3 regions of the Comamonas sp. NyZ500 genome follow, and region 3 is predicted to be linked to each of the others. Evidence: predicted binding sites of a transcription regulator. Region 3 holds the regulator's gene; each other region holds the start of a gene.
The links. The regulator FNR, encoded in region 3, switches genes on or off when oxygen is low (the NO sensors DNR and NnrR bind a similar motif). The targets are predictions, from matches to a motif close to TTGATNNNNATCAA.
Positions count from the first base shown of each region.

Region 1 (5,038 bases), 130 kb from region 3:
GCCCGCGCCATCACTGCCAAGCCTGCTTTAGACCCTCAGCCTAGCGCGGCCGGCAATCGGCAGAAGTAGGACTGAAGCCAGCGATCCTTTTACTGCATGCGCATGCAGCAATGCTGACAAAGTCAATACTGGCCAAAGAATTCAGCAAAAAAAATCGGTACCCCGCGCTGGCGGAATACCGATCTAAACATACACCCTAGCCTCCGAAGTCATCAGGCCATGCCGACCTGCTGACTCCGATGCACCGCAGAGCCTGCGGTGCGTGCCTCGCCTGCGGGAAGAAGGCCGCAGACAAGAACACTCTTTGCCGTGAAGCTATCAGAAGCGATAGCCCACACCCACACCCACCAGCCATGGGTCAACCTTGAACTTGGTGTTTTCAAACACGCCTGCACCTGTGACCTTGGTACCCAGATACACCTTCTTGATGTCGAAGTTCAGCGACCAGTTCTTGTCCAGCGCATAGTCGAAGCCGATCTGCAGCGCGCCGCCAAAGCTGTTCTTCTTCACGGTCACGGCACCATCCAGGATGTCCACGTTCGAGAAGCGTGTGTAGTTCACGCCTGCCCCCACATAAGGCTTGAAGGCCCCGAAGTTGGTGAAGTGGTACTGCGCCAGCAAGGTGGGGGGCAGATGCTTGAGCGAACCGATCTTGCCGCCATTCAGGCGCACATCATGCTTTTGAGGATAGGTCAGCACCAGCTCAGCCGCAATGTTGGGCGTGAAGAAGTAGGACACGTCCAGCTCAGGCATCCACTTGTTGTTGATGCTCACGCCTGCGTCTCCGGCAGCGCCACCGTTGTCGCTGTCCAGATGCAGAGCACGCACGCGAACCTGCCAAGGGCTGGAGCCGTCAAACGAAGATTGGGCAAAAGCGGTACCGGCCGTCAGGGCGCTGGCAACAGCAGCAATCGCGATCAGAGTCTTTTTCATGGGTTCTTTCCTTGAAGAATTGGGTGAGAGCAATGCTTTGCATCCCTTGGCATCCCTTGGCATCCATTGAAACAAAGCCACTGCCACACGGGTTTGTCCCAGGTCAACCCGCACACCAACACCGCAAAGAAAAAAGCGGACGTTGCCCATCGGCCACGTCCGCCCAGGATACTGATGAAGCGCAAAAATTTGCGTCAGCAGTGATGGTAGTCGTCAATTCGGATGAGCCACCCTGGCTGGTCGCAGCTTGTGCCACAACTCCACGCACACCACAACCGCACCGCCAATGACGGCCCCAACCAGCACATGCACCAACACCGGTCCCAGCGCTGCAACAATACCGCCCGTGGGCACAATCACCTGCTCTATCCAATGTTCGACCGGCTCTATGCCGTGCACCAGCAAGCTACCGCCCACCATGAACATGGCAGCCGTACCCACGATGGACAGCCCGCGCATCAGCCACGGGGTAAAAGCAATCAGACCACGGCCCATGGCCTTGGCAGCGCTGCTGCTCTTGGCCATCAGCCAGCCGCCCACGTCATCCATGCGCACGATCCCGGCCACCAGTCCATAGACGAACACGGTGATGGCCAGAGCTACAGCGATCAGCACCGAGGCCTGCTCCCAGATGGGTTTGGCGGACACCGTACCCAGCGCAATCGCCATGATTTCGGCCGACAAGATAAAGTCCGTGCGCACGGCCCCCTTGACCTTCTGCTTCTCGTACTCCATCGGGTCCATCTGCTTTTCACGCGCGGCACGCACCGATGAAGGCGCAACACCTTTATGGGCCGCCTCCTCGGCATCCACCACGGCGTCATGCGCATCATGCTTTTGATGCTTGTGAAACAGCTCCAGGATCTTCTCCACGCCCTCAAAGCAGAGAAACGCGCCCCCCACCATCAGCAAGGGCGTGATCAACCAGGGCACAAAAGCGCTGATCAACAGCGCCGCCGGCACCAGGATGGCCTTGTTCATCAACGAACCTTTGGCCACTGCCCAGACCACGGGCAGCTCCCGGTTGGCCTTCACTCCCGTAACCTGCTCGGCATTGAGCGCCAGGTCATCGCCCAACACGCCGGCCGTCTTCTGCACCGCAACCTTGGTCTGGGTAGCCACATCGTCCAGAATTGCCGTGCTCTTGCCTGCCGCGGTCTTGGTCATCAAGGCCACGTCGTCGAGCAAGCTAGCAATATCGTCTAGCAACATCAAAAGGCCGGCACCTGCCATCGCTTCTCCCGCTGGTTTGCAAAATCGCCATCATGCCTGCAAACCGTGCCACGATTGCGACAGGAAATTGCCAATCAGCTGCGCGCTCGGCACGGCACTGGCTTTGCAGCGACAATGAGCGCCCTCATCGAACGGAAACCCTGTGACTCAAGCCATCGCCCATGCCGAACTGATTGCCAGCTACCGCAAACTTGCCGCAGAGGCCGCCAAGAAGGCGGAACTGGTCAAGGCCGCAGCGGGCAAAGGCCCCAAGACCATTGCAACGGTCAGCGAAACCGCTGCCAAGGCCGCGCGCCGCCGTGATGTGATGGCCGCCAGGCTGGCCAAGCTCGGCGTCGTTCTGCCCGACTGAGCCTCAACAAGCAGTCTTCTTCGGGCAGTCTTCCTATTTGCTGGTCTTGAAGCCCTGTGTCGCCGCCCAGGCAGCCACATCGTCGCGACGGATGGCCGCTGCCATGAGCTGCGGAAAGGCATCGGGGGTGCAGGCAAACGAGGGCACGCCCAGTGCCGCCAGCTTGGCCGCCAGTTCCGCGTCATAGGCCGGAGCTCCCTCGTCGCTGAGCGCCAGCAGCGTGATGAACTGCACGCCTGCTTCCACCAGCTCGTTGGCGCGGCGCAGCAGGCCCGACTCCACACCGCCTTCGTAGAGGTCGGAGATCAGCACCAGAATGCTGTTGCGCGGCTCGCTGATCAGCCCCTGGCAATAGCCGACCGCACCGTTGATATCGGTGCCGCCACCCAGTTGCACACCAAACAGCACATCGACGGGGTCGTCGAGCTTTTCCGTCAGATCAACCACGGCCGTATCAAACACCACCAGCTTGGTGGCCACGGCCGGCAGACTGGCCATCACCGCACCAAAGATGCTGGAATAGACCACCGAGTTGGCCATGGAGCCGCTCTGGTCAATGCACAGAATCACCTCGCGCTGCGGGCGGCGCGCCTTGCGTCCATAGCCGATCAGCGTCTCCGGAACAATGGTCTTGTACTCGGGCTGCCAATGGCGCAGGTTGGCGCGTATGGTGCGATTCCAGTCGATTTCTGCATGGCGCGGGCGTCGGTTGCGCTGGCTGCGGTCCAGCGCCCCGGCCACGGCACTGCGCATGGGCTCTTCGAGCTTTTTCATCAGCTCGTCCACCACCTTGCGCACCACCAGCCGCGCCGTGGCCTTGGTGTTCTGCGGAATCACCGAGCCCAGCGAAATCAGGTCCGCCACCAGATGCACATCGGGCTGCACATTCTCCAGCATCTCGGGCTGCAGCAGCAGCTCGCGCAGATTCAGACGCTCCATGGCATCGCGCTGCATGACCTGCACGACCTGGCTCGGAAAGTATTTGCGGATATCGCCCAGCCAGCGCGATACCGAGGGCGAGGAGTTGCCGCGTCCGCCCTTGCGCGATGCCAGCTTGCTGTCTTCCTCATACAAGGCGGCCAGCGCCTGGTCCATCTCCTGCAAGCGACCCGTCACACCACCGCAACTGGCGTCAGCGGGGCTGCCCAGCACCATGCGCCAGCGCTGCAGCCGCGTGGTGGGCTGCAGCTCTTCGGACTCCTGTTGCGGCTCGGTCGCCAAATTTGCTGTTTGATTCATCGTCACACCTTGGCCGCAGCCGCATCAAAATCGGTAGCTGCCTGGGCTTGTCCCATCAGCGCCTGGGGCAGATTCAATCCCAGCAACTCATTGAGCACGGGCAAGGCCCGCAAGGCACGCGACTCATCCCAGGGCGCGGCGTCGTCCGCAGCACCCACGGCAGGACCAGGTGCCGCAGCGCCCCCCACAGGAGTTCGCTTGACCTTGTCGCCCAGGCTTTGGCGCTCGTGATTGCTGAAGGTCGAGAAGCTGCGCCGCACCAGCGGCAGAATCTGGGCAAACTGCAGCTCGCCCAGACCGCTGAGCCAGGCATCGACAGCACCCCAGATGGACTCGTCATGCAGCAACACCAGCGCCTGCTGGTTCAGGAAACCGTCCAGCCAGGCCGCCACATCCATGGGCGCCGCGCCCAGCGAAAGATTGCGGTTGAACTGACGCACGATTTCAGCGCTTTCCAGCAACTGCTCGTCCAGCAGCAAACGACAGGCCATGCCGCGCAGCAGCGCCGCTGCGGCATCCCCCATGGCCAGGCTGCGCAGTGCCAAGCGCCAGGCATCCACCGCCTGCTGCGCCTCGCCGTTGCTGGTGCGCAGCCGCAGTGCCTCGTGCGCCGCCAGCACCTTGGTCTTCATGGCGGCCGCAGCCTCCTCATCCATGGCCATGCAGGCCACAGGCAGGCCGATGGCGGCGCGCAGCACCAGCGAATCGATCACGCCTGCCAAAAGGACGGTATCCGTCTGGCGCACGCTGCCATAGCGATAGACATTGGCCAGCGGCGGCAAGGCCTGCAGCAACTGGGCCACATCACCCGTGGTGGCTGCACGCTGGGCCAGTGTGGCAATCAGGGCCTCGACCAGCTGCGGCAAATCGGCCAGCAGCGCATCGTCGATGGCCTGCGCGATTTCGGGCAGCGAGGTCTCGGGCGTCAGGCTGGAGCGCAGCCTGGCCGTGGCGGCCTGGGCCACGGTCGCGCCGTGCACGCTGGCCTCGATGATGCGCACCGCCAGCTCGGGCTCCCACTGCAGTTGCCAGCTTTCGCGGAAGGTACCCCGGTTGCGCTGGGCATCGGTGGCGCGCACGCCCCAGTCAATGCCGAGCAGGCGCAGACGGTGCAGAAAATGGCTGCGTGCCAGATCCATGTCCTTGCGCAAATCCAGCGCCAGCAGCTTGCTTGCCGCCTCGGGCTTGAGACGCAGCGACTTCTGCTGCTGCTCGATATCGCGCTGCAGCGGCACCTGGGGTACATCGGCGGGCACCTGGCCCAGCACATGACCGACGGTC
Region 1 covers NZ_JAEIJE010000001.1:120,090-125,127, reverse strand. The annotation lists gene JAO85_RS00590 (OmpW family protein) at 319-933, opposite strand; gene JAO85_RS00585 (DUF808 domain-containing protein) at 1,147-2,166, opposite strand; gene JAO85_RS00580 (hypothetical protein) at 2,309-2,518, shown strand; gene JAO85_RS00575 (VWA domain-containing protein) at 2,552-3,757, opposite strand; gene JAO85_RS00570 (DUF5682 family protein) at 3,760-5,038, opposite strand, start outside.
Region 1: JAO85_RS00590 (OmpW family protein) is a predicted target of FNR. The motif match lies at 1,027-1,040, and genes of this name have one in related genera.

Region 2 (5,038 bases), 140 kb from region 3:
GGCCGACGGCAAGATCAGATCGGCGGCTACGGCTGTGACTGTGGGATAGACATCGGAGACCACCACGAAATTGTCAGGGTTTCGGTAGCCCGGGTAGCCTTCCTGCGCCAGGTTGGCGCCGGCCTGTATGTTGTTGTTGACCATCACCCAGTAGGCATTGAGCCTGCCGTCCTTGAGTGCACGGTTTTGTTCCACGGCATGGTAGCCGGGCTTGGGTGGAATCGTGCCTTCGGGCAGCTTCCAGATGGTTTCAGCAGTCTTGCGATGCTCAGGGTTCGTCACCACCATGTCCGCTGGCAGGCGGTGCGAGAAAGTGCCCACCTCACGCGCCGTTCCGCAGGCAGAAGGCTGACCCGTCAGTGAGAACGGGCTGTTGCCGGGTGTGGCGATCTTGCCCAGCAGCAAGTGGATGTTGTAGACCATGTTGTTGGCCCAGACACCGCGTGTGTGCTGGTTGAAACCCATGGTCCAGAACGACACCACCTTGCTATTGGGGTCTGCATAGAGCTCGGCAAGAGCCTTGAGACGGTTGGCCGGTACACCCGTGAGCTTGGTTGTGTACTCGAGCGTATAGGTGGATACGAACTTGGCGTATTCCTCGTAGTTTATGGACTTGGCACCGTTGGGGTCCTTGGCGTTCTTGGCAGCCTTCTGCAGCGGATGCTCAGGACGCAGCCCGTAGCCGATATCGGTGTTGCCGAGCTTGAAATTGCAGTGCTTGGAGACAAAGTCCTTGTTGACCCTGCCTGTGGTGATGATGTGGTTGGCGATGTAGTTGAGTATGGCCAGGTCGGTCTGAGGCTTGAAGGTCAGAGACATGTCCGCCAACTCATACGAGCGGTGCTCGAAGGTGGACAGCACGGCCACCTTCACGCCTGGTGTGGACAGGCGCCTGTCGGTCACGCGCGTCCACAGCACCGGATGCATTTCAGCCATGTTCGAGCCCCATAGCACAAAGGCAGTCGCGGCCTCGATGTCGTCATAGCAACCCATGGGCTCGTCCATGCCAAAGGTGCGCATGAAGCCGGCAACTGCCGAGGCCATGCAGTGCCTTGCATTGGGATCAATGTTGTTGGTGCGAAAGCCCGCCTTGAACAGCTTGGAGGCGGCATAGCCCTCCCATACCGTCCACTGGCCGGAGCCGAACATGCCCACCGCGTCGGCCCCCTTGGCCTTGAGCGTCTTTTTGAACTGCTCTGCCATGACGTCGAAGGCCGTATCCCAGGAAACCTGCTGGAACTCGCCGTCCTTGGCATAGCGACCATTCTTCATGCGCAGCAACGGCTTTGTCAGACGATCACCGCCATACATGATCTTGGACAGGAAGTAACCCTTGACGCAGTTCAGCCCCCGGTTGACCTCGGCCTCAGGGTCACCCTGAGTGGCCACTACGCGGTTGTCCTTGACGGCCACCATGACGCCGCAACCTGTACCGCAAAAGCGGCATGGCGCCTTGGACCACTTCAGGTCGGCAGCCATTGCTCCTGCATCCTGGGACAGAACTTCTATGGGGATGCCTGCAACGGCCCCTGCGGCTGCGGCCGCAGATTGACGGACAAAATCACGCCTAGTGCTAGTCATGTGTTACCTCTTGGTTTAGCGACTGCCAGTTCTCAACATGCTGATAAACCAGGGATGCGTTGATTACGCCATCAAGCAGCTCAATCTGAGACACGCAATCAAGTATTTCTCTTGCATGGGGCGCTTCCAAGGTCACGACCAACTTGCCGGCCGGATGACTTCCATGTATTTGGGCGCCTTTGATCGTGACGATGCCAGCAGCTACTTGTGCCAGTGCATGGGGAAGCACATGCACAACCAGACTGGTGATATGCAAGTCGGTATGAGTTTCAATGGGCTCAGATTCTTCATGCATGTGGAGGGCCACCGATGATCATCTGATAAAACCAGATCGCAAAGCCGTAAGACGCAATCAGTACAACGGCCAATATAGGTGCCATAACAACTGCGAGAAATGCGAAGCTGCGCAACTCCTCGGTACGAGTCGATTCAGGCTGAGGTTCTGTCATTAGCAATCCCCCTTGGCTTGGATGCCTGAGCATCCATGATTTGGCGATAGAGATCCGATAACGAACTTTGCCACGAGATTACCTACAAAATTGACTTGCAACAAGGTTCTTCTTGATTCGTTGCTTTGCATCAATTCCTTCATCAAGATTTCATCGAGTGAATTGACATTCAAGTAAATGCCTCGGGCGTTGACTAAATAGCCGGCGGAATCAAGCGCGGCTTGGATCAGCCCTCTGCAAACTGAATTCGCGCCTCAATCTCGCACTGACCTGTTGAAGTTGAGGCGTGAAATCTGGCCTGAAACCGATAGCCGCCGCCTGTTGCTTGCTTGAAAGCCGTCACTGGATCGCCTGACTGACACAGAGAGGGAATCGGGGTATCGTGCGGCCGTAATCAATGATGGCAATCAGCGGGAGAAAGCCAGTCTTGCACAAGAGATTGCTGCAGATTGTGGATTTGGTGGCTCAATACAGCGCAGGACCTCGCGGTATTCAAGACGCGCTCCTCTCGGCCAGACGGGAAGCGGTAACGAGTCTCATGTGAGCTCAACCTGGATTTGTGCAAGCTCAAAGCATCACCTTGACGAGCACGATGCGCATCGAACCAAAAAGCGCTCCACAAAAGCGCTTTATAGGAGTAAAAGAATCTAGGGGCAGAGCTCCGCTCCTGCTCGTCCATCAGCCTGCATTGGACTGCCCCTAGACATGTCTACCTGCTAAGGGAAAGTCCAATAGCGGTCTTAATGTCGCTTATAAGCTGCTCGTAATAGGTCGCGATGTGATGCGACAACCACTGCTCAGAGGTTCAATCATCTCCAGCAGCCGCTTGTAGCCCGTGCGCTGCACCCGCCACTGACCGGCGACCCTGGTATAGCAGTCCTCATATAGCGCACTGCCGGTGAGTATGGTCTGCTCATCCAGATTGATGAACAGATCATTGAGGTACCAGATGCCGGTGGCCGTGTCACCGTCGACCCTGATTTCCGGTGTATGCCCGTGGTGCATGCCAAAGCGCCGATGGGTGAAGGCATTGCGGTAGAAGTTCATGGCTTCATCAATGCCATTGATCTCATACTGGTAAGTCGGGCTGTCGAAGCGAATATGGACAGCATCGGCCAGAACGGTTTTCAGAAGCTCCAGATTGCAGGTGTCGATGCCGCGAAAGTAGCGCGCCTTGAGCTGTTTGATTTCTTCAATATCCAGAAGAGTTTGCATGCTGTTCCCCGCTGGAATTTAGTGAGGCAGGTAATGGCCGCCACTGACGTCCAGTTGGGCGCCGGTCACCACGCGCGCATAGTCGCTGGCCAGATACAGCGCGGCAGAGGCGCAATCGGCATCGTCGGGAATCTCGTTGCGCAAGGGAATCTGCTGGGCAATCACATCGACCAGAGATTCCATGGACACGCCCTGGCGCTTGGCTTCCGCCTGGAAATAGCCTTTGACCGGTGCGCCCCACATCCAGCCGTTGTAGGTGCTGTTGACGCGAATGCCGAAGGGCCCCAGGTCTTCCGCCAGATATTGCACAGCGGTCTTGAGCGCGCCTTTGGATACTGCGTAACCGGCTTCGAGCTGATTGGGGCGGCGCGTTGCCATGGTGTTGATCATCACAATGCTGCCGTCTTTTTGCTTTTTCATCTGCGGCACCACGGCCTGGGTCATGTTCATGGAGCCGTAGAGATTGACTTCCATGACCTTGCGCCAGTCATCCATGGAGGAGTTGCTCGAAGAGCCCCAGGTCCCGTGGGCATAGGCCGAGTTGATCAGCGCATCGATGCGGCCGAACCTGGCAACGGTCAGCTCTGCAAGCCGCTGGCACTGCTCGGGCTGCGAGATATCGGTGGACACTTTGAGCGTCTCGCAGGAGTGGCCGGCATCGCGAATCGTTTGCTCTGCCTCATCGAGCATGGACTGTGTGCGGGCTGCCAGCACCACGGCCTTGGCCTGATATTCCGCCGCGCGCAGGGCGAGCTTGATGCCCATGCCGGGGCCGATGCCAGAGATGATGATGACTTTGTCTTTCAGAAGCATATGGGTCTCCTTGGATATATAGCCTGGGGGTTTCTCAGAATGCAGCCCGGGTGCGGGCAAAGTGCAGCTCTTCTGCGCGGTGCTTGACATCCTCGGCGACCTGGTCAAAGGCGATCTTTACCCAGGCGCCATGCTCGCGCATGATGGTGTCGGCGTTCAGTCCCAGGAACTGATCGGTGGTGAAGTAGGTGCAGCGGTTGGCGTCAATCGCCTCTATGTATTGATCCCGGCGCGCAGCGTCCTTGTTCTCGGGCACGGGGCGCTGTTCCCAGGACAGCAGTTGCTCGGGCTCAAACGCAACCAGGTATTCATTGACAGGCCAGACTTCACCCGTCAGCGGATGGCGTGTTTTCATCTCGACCAAGTCATTGAGCTTGAGCCCACAGCGGATGTCGGGGCAGAAGCGATTCCAGAGGCGGTAGTTCTCCAGATCGGCCAGCACTTCCCAGACCACGCTGGCGGGGGCATTGATTTCCACCTTGATGGAGGTGACGAGGTTGGCTGCTTTGGTCATTGGAGTGCTCGCTTCAGTTGATGGGCTTGGAGGTGATCTGCAACTGCTCGCTCAGCGGCTCCACGGTTTCAAGCAAGGTCTTGTAGCCTGTCTCTGCAATCCACCAGCGGCCATCGCGCTTGACATAGCGGTCTTCATAGATCGCACCGCCATGCATATGCGTTTTCTCTTCGAGGTTGATGAAGACGTAGTTCAGATACCAGAGCGCGGTAGCTTCGTCTCCCTTGACCTCGATCTCCGGCGTGTGGCCGTTGTGCATGGCCAGACGGGTCTTGGTAAAGGAGGTTTTGTAGAAGTCCAGCGCCTTGTCTATGCCTTCCAGATGGAATTCGTAAGCCGGGCTTTTGAAGGCCAGCTTGATGTCTGGCGTCAGCATGCCCTGCAGCAATTCCAGATTGCAGGTGTCGATGGCGCGAAAGTAGCGCGCCTTGAGCTGCTTGATCAACTCAATGGCTTCCAGGTCCAA
Region 2 covers NZ_JAEIJE010000001.1:393,935-398,972, forward strand. The annotation lists gene napA (periplasmic nitrate reductase subunit alpha) at 1-1,581, opposite strand, end outside; gene JAO85_RS01795 (chaperone NapD) at 1,574-1,876, opposite strand; gene napE (periplasmic nitrate reductase, NapE protein) at 1,869-2,030, opposite strand; gene JAO85_RS01805 (nuclear transport factor 2 family protein) at 2,781-3,245, opposite strand; gene JAO85_RS01810 (SDR family oxidoreductase) at 3,264-4,058, opposite strand; gene JAO85_RS01815 (SRPBCC domain-containing protein) at 4,093-4,572, opposite strand; gene JAO85_RS01820 (nuclear transport factor 2 family protein) at 4,586-5,038, opposite strand, start outside.
Region 2: napE (periplasmic nitrate reductase, NapE protein) is a predicted target of FNR. The motif match lies at 2,151-2,164, and genes of this name have one in related genera.

Region 3 (5,038 bases):
CAAGTCCTTCCCGAATCTGGCGGACGGCGACTGGTTGCATGGCGGATCTCCCGAGAAGATCAGGGAGACCATCACCAACGGCCGTATCGGCATGATGCCGCCCATGGCGGCAGCCGTGGGCTCGGCGGAGGATGTGCGCAATGTGGCGCACTATGTGCTGAGCCTGTCGGGCAGCCCTCACGATGCCGTCAAGGCTTCGCAGGGCAAGTCCAAATTCGTGGCCTGTGCGGCTTGTCACGGCATGGACGGCAAGGGCAACCCCGCGCTGGGAGCTCCTAACCTGACCGATGACATCTGGCTGCATGGCTGGGGTGAGGCGGCAATCGTCAACATCGTCAACAACGGCAAGCACAATGAGATGCCTGCCCAGAAAGAGAAGTTGACGGAGGCGCAAATTGCCGTGCTGGCTTCCTATGTCTGGAGTCTTTCGAATACGCAAAACCAGAAGTAATGCGTTTTTAAAAGGCGGTGCCCTGGCACCGCCTTTTTCGCGTTTCAATTTTCAGTAATTACAAAAATATTAAGGAACTGCGATGCCGTGCGATCAGGGGAAGCCCCGAAAAGTCATACCGATCACGCCTGAGCCTCATGAGGGCGGGCCTGAGTTGGTGCCTATGTTCGCTTCCGAGCAAAAAGTGTACTCACGCTCTATTAGCGGCGTGTTCTCACGGTGGCGCTGGGCCATGGTGTTTCTGACCCAGATCGTCTTCTACGGCCTGCCCTGGCTGCAGTGGGGCGAGCGCCAGATGGTGCTGTTCGATTTGGGGGCCCGGCGCTTCTATCTGTTCGGACTGGTGCTGTACCCGCAGGACTTCATCTATCTGACGGGGCTGCTGATCATCAGCGCACTGGGGCTGTTCCTGTTTACCGCCGTAGCCGGGCGTCTGTGGTGTGGCTTCTCCTGTCCGCAGACGGTCTACACCGAGATCTTCATGTGGATCGAAAGCAAGGTCGAAGGCGATCGCAGTGCCCGCATGCGTATCGACAAGAGCGGCTGGACTTTGGAGAAGATCTGGAAAAAATCGCTCAAGCAGTTTCTCTGGATCGCTCTGTCTCTTTGGACAGGTTTCACCTTTGTCGGCTACTTCGTGCCCATCCGTGAGTTGGGTGTGGAGTTGATGGCCTTCCAGGGCAGTTGGCAGATTTTCTGGGTGGCGTTCTACGGCTTCGCCACCTACGGCAACGCCGGCTATATGCGCGAGCAGGTCTGCAAGTACATGTGTCCCTATGCACGCTTTCAGAGTGCCATGTTCGACAAGGACACCATGATCGTCAGCTACGACGCCGAACGTGGTGAAGCTCGCGGCCCGCGCAAGAAAGACGTCGACTACAAGGCACAGGGCCTGGGGGACTGCATAGATTGCAAGCTTTGCGTTCAGGTCTGCCCCGTGGGCATCGATATCCGCAAAGGGTTGCAGTACGAATGCATCGGCTGCGGTCTGTGCATCGATGCCTGCAACTCCGTGATGGACAAGATGGAGTATCCGCGTGGCCTGATCCGATTGACCACTCAGAATGCCGTGGCCAAGGCCTGGAAGCAGGTGCAGGTGATTCGCCGCATTTTCCGCCCGCGTGTGCTGATCTACTCGGCCGTGCTGGTGGCCCTCAGCGCCGCCATGATCGCCAGTCTGGTGCTGCGCGAGCCGCTCAAGGTCGATGTGATTCGCGACCGTGCTGCGCTTTCGCGCATCGTGGCGGGTGGCAAGCTGGAGAACGTCTACCGTCTGCAGATCATGAACGCCACCGAGTCCGAGCAGCGCTACCGTATCAGCGCCGTGGGCCTGGAGAATCTGGAAGTCGCATCCGAGCAGGAAGTGAGCGTTGGCCCTGCAGAGACGCGCGGCATTGCGGTGCGGCTGCAGATTCCGTATGGCTCAGCAACTCCAGGCTCGCACCCCGTACACTTCAATGTGGATGCAGTGACTGCCGGAGCAGGGCGTATTTCCGAGAAGACGGTGTTCCTGGTGCCGCGTTAATGCCAGGTCTTGACGGTCTTCGTGAGCCATCACGGAGGCCGGACAAGGGCACCGCCAATCGGCAACAATTTATGCCACCCTGCCGTGTGTGCCTGGGTGGTCAGAATTTTGGAAAGAGGTTTCATCATGTCGGCAGCACAAGCCAAGGTCTCGCAAACGGCCAAGATCATCCACCCCGAGGACGGCAAGCCCTGGTGGAAGTTTGCCCATGTCTGGCTCATCATCGCCGGCCCGGTGATCGTGGTGATTGCCGGCTTTGTCACCGCATACATCGCACTGAGCAGGCCCGATCCCGTGATTGACCCTGACTACTACCGCCATGGCATGGAAATCAACCAGCGCCTGAGCGAAAGTGAAAAAAGCCTGGCCCCAGCAGTCACCGGCCGCAATCATGCGGCCACGCCAGCCAAGGACCATCCGCTGGATCGCTGAGCGCTCCGGCGCTTGCTCCGCCAAGGTCGCTTTTGCGGCCTTTTTTGTTGCCCGATATCAAAATCAGAGCGTGTTGCGTATGCTCCGCCTAACGTTGATATAGAAGTAAATGGTTTTTTGATATCCAGATGGCGCAGGATGCTACTGAAAAGAGAGTGGTTCAGGGTTTCCCGCCACGGTGCATGCCCGCAGTCCTGCATGAACGGTCACCACTGTTGTGCAAAATATGACCAAGCCCACAGCCCAAGGAGAATCAGGATGGATGCTCGACGCTGGATGTGGATTGTCTGGCCGGCCTTTCTGGCGGCGGCAATCATGGAGATGGTGGTTTTCGCTTTTGTGGACCCGCTGGATGTGCACTGGCTGGGCTCCCCCCTGGACTGGTCGCGCCAGGCCATCTATACGGTCGCTTTTTTTGCCTTCTGGGTCGTGACCCTGATCGGAGGTGCGATGACGGTGATGCTGGGTCGCTCCGTCAGCGATCTCAATGGCGGCATCGTTTCCGAGCCTCTGCCCGATTAATTCGCGCAGACAAAAAAGCCCGCTGTCCGCGGGCTTTGTCTTGAGAGTGTCTGTCGACTCGGTTCAGTTCTGGCATTGCTGGCTGTTGACGATTCGTTTGAGCGCCTCGGTATCCAGGATGCGCAGGTGGCGCTGCTTGACTTCCACAATGCCTTCCTCTGCAAATTTGGAGAAAGTGCGGCTCACGGTCTCGAGCTTGAGGCCCAGGTAACTGCCGATTTCTTCGCGCGTCATGCGCAGCACCAGTTCCGACTTGGAAAAGCCGCGTGCCGACAGGCGCTGGACCAGGTTCAACACAAAGGCCGCCAGGCGCTCTTCGGCACGCATGCTGCCCAGCAGCAGCATCACGCCATGCTCGCGCACGATTTCGCGGCTCATGACCTTGTGCACATGGTTCTGCAGGGCAGTGACCTCGCGCGAGAGCTGCTCCAGTTTGTCAAACGGCATGACGCAAACCTCGGCGTCTTCCAGGGCCACGGCATCACAAGTGTGGTGGTCGTTGACGATGCCGTCCAGACCAATGATTTCGCCAGCCATCTGAAAGCCTGTGACCTGATCGCGTCCGTCTTCGGTGGCCACGCTGGTCTTGAAGAAGCCGGTTCGAATGGCATACAGAGAGGTGAACTCTTCGCCATTGCGAAACAGCAGCCCGCCGCGCTTGACCTTGCGGCGCGTGGCCACAATCTCGTCAATGCGCTCCATTTGTTCATCGTCCAGGCCCATGGGCATGCACAGTTCACGCAGATTGCAGTTGGAGCAGGATGCTTTGATGGTCTGAAGATTCATGGGCTTTTTGCAACGGCGCAGACAGACACGGAGTGGAGAGTCGCGCTGGTCATTGACCTCGTGGTTGAAGATGAGATGGATCAAATTGTCGCAGCACTTGCCTTGAGGTCTCTTGATTTTCATCAAGGACAGGGTGATTGCCTTGGGGCACATTGCCTGTATTCGTTCAAAAACATGCGCTTTTGCCTATTTTGGGCATGATTTTCAGGATCTGATTTCCATTGAAATCTGCTCTATACAGAGTGTGGGCGCACCCTAACTCCCAGTTATGACCGCAGTCACGCCTGAGTTGCTGAGCCGCTTTGATATCCCCGGCCCACGCTACACATCGTTCCCAACAGCCGACCGTTTTGTTGAGGCTTTTGGTGCAGACGACTACATACTGGCACTCAAGCAGCGCAAGACGCATTCTGGCTCGCGCGCTTTGCCCCTGTCCGTTTATGTGCATGTGCCGTTCTGTGAGTCGCTTTGCTATTACTGCGCCTGCAACAAGATCGTGACCAAGCATCATGAGAAGGCTGCCGAGTATCTGGACTACTTGAGCCGCGAGCTGGCCATGCATACCGAGCATTGCGGCAAAGGCCAGCTCGTAAGCCAGCTGCATCTGGGCGGAGGCACACCGACCTTTTTCAGCGATGCCGAGTTGCAGCAGCTGATGGTCTTGATGCGTGAACATTTCAAGCTGGATCCCGCGGGCGAGTACTCCATCGAGGTCGATCCGCGCACCGTCAGCAACGAGCGGCTGAGAGCTCTCAAGGACATGGGGTTCAATCGCCTGAGCTTTGGCGTGCAGGACTTTGATCCCGCGGTGCAGAAAGCGGTGCACCGCGAGCAGCCCGCCGAGCAAGTATTTGCGCTGGTGGCCGAGGCGCGCCGCCTGGGCTTTGTCTCCATCAATGTGGACCTGATCTACGGGCTGCCCAGGCAGACGCCCGAGTCTTTCGCGCGCACGCTGGCACAGGTCAATGAGCTGCGCCCCGATCGCATTGCACTGTATGCCTATGCGCATCTGCCCGAGCGCTTCAAGCCGCAAAGGCGCATCGAATCGGCAGACCTGCCCATGGGACAGGACAAGCTGAACATGCTCTCCGGCGCAATTGATGCATTCATGGATGGCGGCTATGTCTATGTAGGCATGGACCACTTTGCGCTGCCTGACGACTCTTTGGCCATTGCCAAGCGCCAGGGGCGCCTGCATCGCAACTTTCAGGGCTACAGCACCCAGCCTGATTGCGACCTGATTGCACTGGGCGTATCGGCTATCGGCAAGGTGGGCGCGACCTACAGCCAGAACGTCAAGACTCTTGAAGAGTATTACGATG
Region 3 covers NZ_JAEIJE010000001.1:251,106-256,143, forward strand. The annotation lists gene ccoP (cytochrome-c oxidase, cbb3-type subunit III) at 1-451, shown strand, start outside; gene ccoG (cytochrome c oxidase accessory protein CcoG) at 534-1,976, shown strand; gene JAO85_RS01160 (FixH family protein) at 2,103-2,408, shown strand; gene JAO85_RS01165 (hypothetical protein) at 2,667-2,930, shown strand; gene fnr (fumarate/nitrate reduction transcriptional regulator Fnr) at 2,994-3,716, opposite strand; gene hemN (oxygen-independent coproporphyrinogen III oxidase) at 3,985-5,038, shown strand, end outside.